2 regions of the Bacillus sp. AFS017336 genome follow, and region 2 is predicted to be linked to the other one. Evidence: predicted binding sites of a transcription regulator. Region 2 holds the regulator's gene; the other holds the start of a gene.

Region 1 (4,222 bases), on a different contig from region 2:
AAAAGAGATGATAAAAATTGCTACAGAGTTTTTTAAACTAAACTTTGTTAAAAAGTTCATTCATAACATCCTTCCTATAAATAGTAATTTAGTGCTAGTGTGACTTAATCTGAATTTTCAATCTTTTAAATGCATACCATCAACAGGTTGCTACATCTTCCTTGAATTGTTTCGATCTCATTACATAGATTGATCATTTTTGTGAAATGATAAGATAGCGAGAAAGATCTTATCCTAAGGAGTGATAATAATGACAAAATCAAAAAAAGAAAAGGAACGATTTTGGAATGAAAGAAAGTCGAACCATAATCCACACGATAAAGTAAAATCTTTTAAAGAATTGGACAAAGAAACAAAATAGCCATCTCCTTTTCTAAAGAGTAAATGGTTCCAGTATTTACCTGAATTGCCACTAATTATATTTTCACTTGTAATCATAAAAAAAAGTCCCGTGATATACACGGGACCTGAGACTGATTTAAAAAAGAGTTTTAATTAAATTTTAATAGAATGATAAACTATGTAGATTGTACCTTTTAATTTGTGAATATAAGTAGATTCTACTAATTTAATCTATTCTGCTGCTATTACTATTTTATAATTTTTATGGTTTACAACTGTTAGCGGTTCCATTTCTAAATCTCTGAAGTTTTCCATTATGGATATGTCAACAATGACAGAATTTTTATTAACTTTTTGAACTCTACCTTTTAACCCCTGTTTAAACTCAATGATATTTCCTGCTTCTGCAATTTTCATGAGCATATCTCCTAACAAAGTTTTGACTTGACACCTTCTATAATGCATGAAAACGGTTTAAAGGTAAAGAGAAAATTGAAATTTTTTTACAATTATGTCTATTTTCATAAGAAATTATGTTTAAAAACCTTTTGATAGGTAAAAATGGTTGTTAGCACTTTCAGGAGGTTAGTTCGTTGAAAGATTGGTTTGAAGAGTTTGAAGTTGAAATTTCAAATGAAATAAAGGATTTAGTTAGCAGTAATACACTTATTGGAGATCCGATTTTATATTTTGATAAAGTTATTTTAATACCATTTTTTGAAATGATTGTCGTTCTTGGTGAAGCGCATTCATCCTTTGAATTTGCTAGTGTAGGAACTGGTGTTGAAGTTATTCCTAAGGCATTCTTAGTTATAATGGATGGAAAAACAGATGTAATTTTAGTAAATAATAAAAATATGAATTTAGCTGTTTCAGAAAAAATTCTGGACGTAACTTTTTAGTTTCCAATAAGTACATTCTTTGTTAATGTTAACTTTATGAAAGCGGTGAAGGGCAGGAAGAAATTAAAAAATGATTTTTTCTTGAACCCTGATCTAATAATAAAGGGTGAGAAGATGGAACAAAACGAATTTTTACAAGTAATAGATCAACTAGTTAATGGTGAGATCTCAGAAATTCATATTAAGAAAGATGATTTTTTAGCTTTTAGACAAATAATCGTTAGTCGAGACGATTTTAAGCACTTTCGTGGTATTGCTAAACACGGAGGCGATGTGACTTATACATATTTGGAAGAAGCCAGAAGTTAAAACAATGTGCTAAATTATTAGGCAAAAAATATTAAAAATTATATTATTTTATTCAAGTACTCATTAAAAGTTTGCGAAAAAAAAAAGTTTTTTAAGCTTTTTTTCTTATTTCGCAAGGCGTTAATGAGTACTTTTTTTGTGAAATGTTAATGACTCCATTTGACAAAAAAATCGTTTTACACATTATTGCACTATCCCCCATAATTTGTTAAATTTCATATATTGTTTCATTTCGAGATATATTGTCGAAATGTTTATTTTCTAATTTCAGCACCTATATATTGTGTTTGTTCTAAAAAGGTAATACAATATGTAGGTATATAATATAAGTATTTTCAATATTCTTACATATGAACGAGGGTGATAATATGGTGATAGTTTACAGTTCAATGACGGGTAATGTTAAACGTTTTGTCAATAAAATTAGAATGCCGTCAATCCAAATAAAGGATGGATTAAAAATTGAAGAACCGTATATTCTCGTAACCTATACAACAGGATTTGGTAATGTACCTGAAACCGTAAATACTTTTTTAAGTAGTAATTCGGAATATTTAAAAGCAGTCAGTGCAAGTGGTAATAAAAACTGGGGAGATTCTTTTGCAGCAAGTGCAGATAAAATAGCATCAGACTATCAAGTGCCAGTGTTATCAAAGTTTGAACTGTCAGGGACAAGTCGAGATGTACAATATTTTATTGAGGGAGTGGAAAAGCTTGAGACATATTGAGCTTAATAATGAATTGACGATTAAAAAAGATGGTTTTTTTGATCTCGCAAAAGATAAAGAAGCACTTCTTTGTTTTTTAAAAGAAGTTGAAGATAAAAAAATTCAGTTTTCTTCTTTGAAAGAACGCTTAAATTATATGATTCAAGAAAACTATTATTATAATGTTGAGTTAGAATACTCCTTTGATGAAATAGAAAAATTATATGAGTTAGTTTACAATGCAGGATTCACTTTTCAATCATATATGGCAGCTTCAAAATACTTTAAAGACTACGCATTAAAAACAAATGATGGTAAGTACTATTTAGAGGGCTACGAAGATCGAATTGCGATCGTTGCACTATATTTAGGAAGAGGCAATATTGAGAAAGCATTGAAGTTAGCGAACATGATGATTCAACAAAACTATCAACCAGCTACTCCAACATTCTTAAATGCTGGAAGAAGTAGAAGAGGCGAGTTAGTATCATGTTTCTTATTAGAAATGGATGATAGTTTAAATTCGATAGGATTTCAGATTAATACAGCAATGCAGCTATCAAAAATCGGCGGTGGTGTTGCACTTAATTTATCGAAGCTTAGAGCACGTGGAGAACAAATAAAGGAAATTGATAACGCTGCAAGTGGTGTTGTTCCTGTAATGAAGCTATTAGAAGATTCGTTTTCGTATGCTAACCAGCTTGGACAACGTAAAGGTGCTGGTGCAACCTATTTAAATATTTTCCACTGGGACGTAGTTGAATTTCTTGATACAAAAAAAATCAATGCCGATGAGAAAAGTAGAATTCAGTCACTTTCAATCGGATTAATTGTTCCAAATAAATTCTTTGAACTAGCAGAGAAAAATGAACCATTCTACGTATTTGCTCCATATACAGTGTACAAAGAGTATGGAATTCATTTAGATGATTTTGATATCGATGAAAGATATGAAGAATTAGTAAATAATGATCGCATTAAAAAGAAAAAACTAGATTTAAATGCACGAGACCTTTTAGTAAAAATTGCTGCGATTCAGTTAGAATCTGGCTATCCATATTTAATGTATAAAAGTAACGCGAATGAGCAGCATGCATTAAAAGATATTGGCGACATAAAAATGTCTAATTTGTGTTAATAGCTAGCACCTTCTAGAAGAAATTCTAGTCGAAAACTCTGTTAAACGGGAGAAGCCTTAATATAGAGGTAATCCACCGTGCTAAATCTTATTTTAATTGGGTAGTGTCTTATAGGTTTTTTAATGAAGTGTTTTTAATTTCAGTATAAAAATCTAGTAATATATATAGGAATTTCAGCAGTTATCTTAATCAGCCGATATGACTACAATAAATTTCCTACCTATAAGAGACTTTCTAAAAAAATTAAAATAAGTAAATGCCTAACGACTATCGAAAGCATAGCTGGATGAAAAACTCCAGTGAAGAAGCGAGTAGAGTACACTCAAAAAGCGAGTGGAAAAGCAGAGCACCTTACCAGGTTGAGCTGAAGGTGATGATATAGTCTATCCTGCATGGTGACATGTAGCAGTTCATAAGAGAACGGGTTAGGTTGTAGCGAACCTAGTCGAATATAAGAGACAGAAATCTTTCAACTTCAAGAAACATCAGTTATCAATAACTATGGTGAAGAAGACTTAATCAAACGTGATGTGAATTGTAACTTAGGATCTTTAAACATCGTAAATGTAATGGAAAATAAAGCGATTAGAGAATCTGTCCATGTTGGTATAGAAGCTTTAACAGCCGTAGCAGATATGACAGAAATAGAAAATGCACCTACTGTAAAAAAAGCAAATGAAGAGCTTCATTCAGTTGGTTTAGGTGCAATGAATTTGCATGGATTTTTTGCGAAAAATGGCATTGCATATGAAGGTGCTGAGGCAAAAGATTTTGCGAATACATTCTTTATGATGGTTAACTTTTATTCAATCGAAAAAAGTAT
Region 2 (4,222 bases):
TTGCATTCGCTAAATGATGGACAATCTTCACAATTTACACTTTGGCCAATGTATTCATAAAGTTTGATTAAGCTACTATCAATCATTTTATCCGTAATTTCAGTTCTATGCTCATTTAAAAACGAAACAATTTTTGGGTGACTACGGACTTCTTGTTGCATTTTTTGAAATGTGTCCTGGAATTGTTTATTCTTCATTAATGCACTAAATGCGTTTTGAATTGGTTCCACTTATGTCCCCCCATTTACCGTTTCTTTTTATTTTTAAACATTTCTAGTTCTTTTTCTAGTCGTTTTCGTTCTTCATCTATCGAAGAATCATTTGTGCTTTTCTTTGCTACTGAATCTTTTGGTACTTCAGTCGTTGTATTCGGTTGAAGCCAATCAGGTACAATTTCAGTTCGAATTGCTTTATTACGTCTATTATTAGTTCGCGTTTTAGCAGCAGTTGCACTTTGTTTAGTTTCTTCAAACTCTTTGCGAGCAAGATCCATGGCTTGTTTAACTGTTGTTACACCTTTTCGTGCCCAGTGACTGGCAATCTTAATAACGTAATTTTTAGAAAGTTTTTTATCTAAACGAATCATTACATAGTCGATTAACACATTCGCTACGCCAGGTAGAAGTTTTTGTTCAATCATAATTTCTTCAATTATCTTCAAATCAGCTTCACTTGGTTCAGCTCCACCAGATATCTCCTTTAAATATTGACGAGGAGATATTGTTTCAAAGCAATGAATTAATTTTTCTTCTTGAGTTGTTGGCTGTTCATTCCCCATTTGTCTATGTTGAATTGGCTGAACCTTTTCAACAATCGTAGGTAAAGCTTCGTGATGCTGGAATTGGTACCAATCTCTTGCTTCTAATCGAAGTGTCTCTATATTAATTTTATTTTCTTCATTTAGTGAACGCATTACAATTGTTTTCATCTGAATAGGATTTATTCCATATAAAAATGCAAGTTTTAAAATGGTTTCTTTTACGTCTGAAGTAAATGATCGTTTCGGAACAAACGAATCTGAGAGACCGTCTAAAAATAAGTCATAGTCAAACTCTTCCATTTTCACAGAAATTTTAACAGACTGACTGTCTTGTAATATTTTCGTATCATTTGAAGTGGAAAGATCGTTACTTTGCTGAATTTCATTTAATTGCTCTACCGTAATGGTTTGAAATACTGAATCAAACGACCTAGATATCTCACGAAAGCCATCTTTCGAAAATGCTTGTCTACTAAAAAAGTTTTTTGTTCGTTGATATTGTGTTTTCCCAATTGTTTTAAACAGAAAGATATTTAGAATAGGATCTTCGAAAAAAGAATGAGGATCTAGCGGAGATTGAAGCTCATAAAGAAGCTTTTTCGTACTGTTTTCAAACCCTTCATAAACTTTAAGTAAGCCAATTCCTTCAAGGATTAATCTTTGTTCATAAATTGATTTTAAATTATTTTTCATTCCAAGCATTAATGAATGATGTGTTAATGTATTGGGATGGAGGTCCGTTTGCTCACATTCACCCCACAGTGTCATATATAAACTTAAAGCTTGACTGCCAATAATCGGCTGATACAACATCGTCAAAACTTGTCTATGAAAATTATGTAAATAGCCTGCTGCCGTTACAGTATAAGGATCCGCAGGGAGAACATCCATCCAATGTTGCTTATCAATAGACATTCAAACCTTCCTTTCTTGTATCAAAAGAGCGAAGTATTATTCGTCTTTACCTCGCTCTTTGCTAATTAAATCTTTTAATTCATCAATGAATACATTAATATCTTTAAATTGACGATAAACAGACGCGAATCGTACGTACGCAACTTCATCAACCTTTGATAAATGCTCCATGACCATTTCTCCTAGAACTTCACTTGGAACTTCAGATGTTCCACTATTTTTCAGTTCTTTTTCAATGCTATGAATAATGTCCTCTAGCTGAGATAAAGAGACAGGGCGTTTCTCACATGCTTTAATCAGTCCCCTTAGCATCTTATCTTTACTAAATTCTTCACGAGCTCCCTCTTTTTTTACAACTAAAATAGGATTATCTTCAACTCGCTCAAAAGTTGTAAAACGATGCTGACATTCTTCACATTCACGTCTTCTTCTAATTGAACGACCTTCATCAACTGGTCTACTATCAAGTACTCTTGTCCCATTAAAGTTACACGTTGGACATCTCATCGTTATAGTTCAACTCCAAACACTAAATTGTTTAAACGTATTATTATAACTCTATACTATAACAAATTCAAAATAAACTAAAGTTTATTTCTAAAATGTCACAAAGACCTAGTTCTTGCAAATATTTTTCACTATGCAAAGCTAGTTCATTCCATAAACGTCTATTTAAATACAATATTAATTAAATTAGTTAGAAAGAAAACAAAAAAGAGAGATGAAAAATCACCTCTCTCAATTCTTTTTAGTTACCGTTTACAACTTTTACATTATTAACTTGAATGGGACCCATTCCTCTTGGTAGCTCAACGTTTTCGCGAGTATCAGCTTCTAAAGCTTCAGCGATAAAGTTTGCAGCTACATTTGGATCAATTCTATCACCGCAAGTGTAAACATCAATACTTGCATAACCATGCTCAGGAAAACTGTGAATAGTTAAGTGTGATTCTGAAATGATTACGACACCACTAACGCCATGAGGAGCGAACTTGTGAAAAGCAACTTCACGAACTTCTGCACCAGAGCGTAACGCAGCATCAACAAAAGTTTCCTCAATAAATTTCATATCATTTAATTTTTCTGTATTGCATCCCCATAATTCTGAAATGACGTGACGACCCATAGTATCCATATTCATTTCCCCCTTAAATAATTTGTCATGACTTCTATTGCGAAAGTATGATCAACTACCACGGGGGAAAGTTAGTCCAAAGAGGTCCTAACCCTTTAAGTAATTAGTTATACTTTTAGAAGTTCACGAAAGTTAGTATACTTTCTTTAAATTTGAATTGCAAGATAAATTTTATTTTTTTGTTATTTACTGGATTAATTGTGAAGAAATTGGGTCAGGAAAATATAGAAGATCCATTGGCGCTACTATTATTTCAATGCAACAAAAAGGAAACCATAAAGGGTTTAAGTGTAGAAGATTGGTGCATTCTTAAAACTTCATTCCTCTTTATAGACTCCTTTTTTAAATATATTATGCCGTACTAATCTTTAGTCAAATTATGAATAAAAAGTGTTTAAAATAAGACTTGTTGATTGGAACGAAAGGCACTCGATTCCCCAAAGAAATGCAGGAAGCCTAAATACCCGGCAGACGTTCTTTCTTGCATATAAAGTCACAAATATATTCAGTAAAACAGAACATTAGTATGACACTTTTAATTATCATACAACTTCAAAAAGACTAACCAGATTAACTAGTTAGCCTTTTGTATTCGTTTACATAATTTTATATGTTCAGTACTATCTTTTAATTTTTAAACCGTTTCAAGCTTTTTTATTTTTGATGCTACGATTGACACTAAGTCAACTACACGTCTTGAATAGCCCCACTCATTATCGTACCAAGCTAATACTTTTACTTTTGTACCATCGATTACCATAGTAGAAAGAGCATCAATAATCGCAGAATGTGTATTTGTATTAAAATCAATTGATACTAATGGCTCATTGCAGTATTCAACAATTCCGCTCATTGAACCTTTTGATGCTGTTTCAAATACTTCATTGATATCCTCAACTGTTACTTCTCTCTTTAAATCAACAACTAAGTCAACAAGAGAAACGTTTGGAGTAGGAACACGTAAAGCCATACCATGTAATTTTCCATTTAAGTGTGGAAGTACTTTTGATAATGCTTTAGCTGCACCTGTAGTTGTTGGAATAATTGACTGGCTACAAGCACGTGCACGACGTAAATCCTTATGTGGATTATCGATATTTTTTTGATCATTTGTAAATGAATGAACTGTTGTCATCAAGCCGTTTACAATACCGAATTGCTCATCAAGTACTTTTACAACTGGCGCTAAACAGTTTGTAGTACATGATGCATTTGAAATGATGTGATGTTTTTCTAAATCTAATTGATCATCATTTACTCCAATTACTACTGTAATATCTTCATTTTTACCAGGTGCAGTTAAAATTACTTTTTGTGCTCCAGCAGTAATGTGCATTTTTGCTTTTTCAGCATCATTAAATTTACCTGTTGCTTCTATAACTATATCAACATTTAGCTCGTTCCATGGAAGT

The links. Region 2 encodes NrdR, which represses ribonucleotide reductase genes. Its sites were predicted from a motif close to AACACNATATATNGTGTT; they were not measured.
Region 1: the regulator NrdR is predicted to act here: its motif matches at 1,824-1,841, upstream of nrdI (class Ib ribonucleoside-diphosphate reductase assembly flavoprotein NrdI).

What each region holds. Positions count from the first base shown of each region.
Region 1 covers NZ_NUCO01000021.1:136,459-140,680, forward strand. The annotation lists gene CN601_RS12425 (efflux RND transporter permease subunit) at 1-60, opposite strand, end outside; gene CN601_RS27520 (DUF6254 family protein) at 251-361, shown strand; gene CN601_RS12430 (YkvS family protein) at 574-759, opposite strand; gene CN601_RS12435 (spore germination protein GerW family protein) at 936-1,244, shown strand; gene CN601_RS12440 (hypothetical protein) at 1,359-1,553, shown strand; gene nrdI (class Ib ribonucleoside-diphosphate reductase assembly flavoprotein NrdI) at 1,922-2,281, shown strand; partial or broken gene CN601_RS12450 (ribonucleotide reductase N-terminal alpha domain-containing protein) at 2,268-3,395, shown strand; partial or broken gene CN601_RS12455 (ribonucleotide reductase large subunit) at 3,858-4,222, shown strand, end outside.
Region 2 covers NZ_NUCO01000137.1:20,254-24,475, forward strand. The annotation lists gene dnaI (primosomal protein DnaI) at 1-230, opposite strand, end outside; gene CN601_RS23175 (replication initiation and membrane attachment family protein) at 245-1,675, opposite strand; gene nrdR (transcriptional regulator NrdR) at 1,712-2,182, opposite strand; gene speD (adenosylmethionine decarboxylase) at 2,424-2,810, opposite strand; gene CN601_RS23190 (glyceraldehyde-3-phosphate dehydrogenase) at 3,445-4,222, opposite strand, start outside.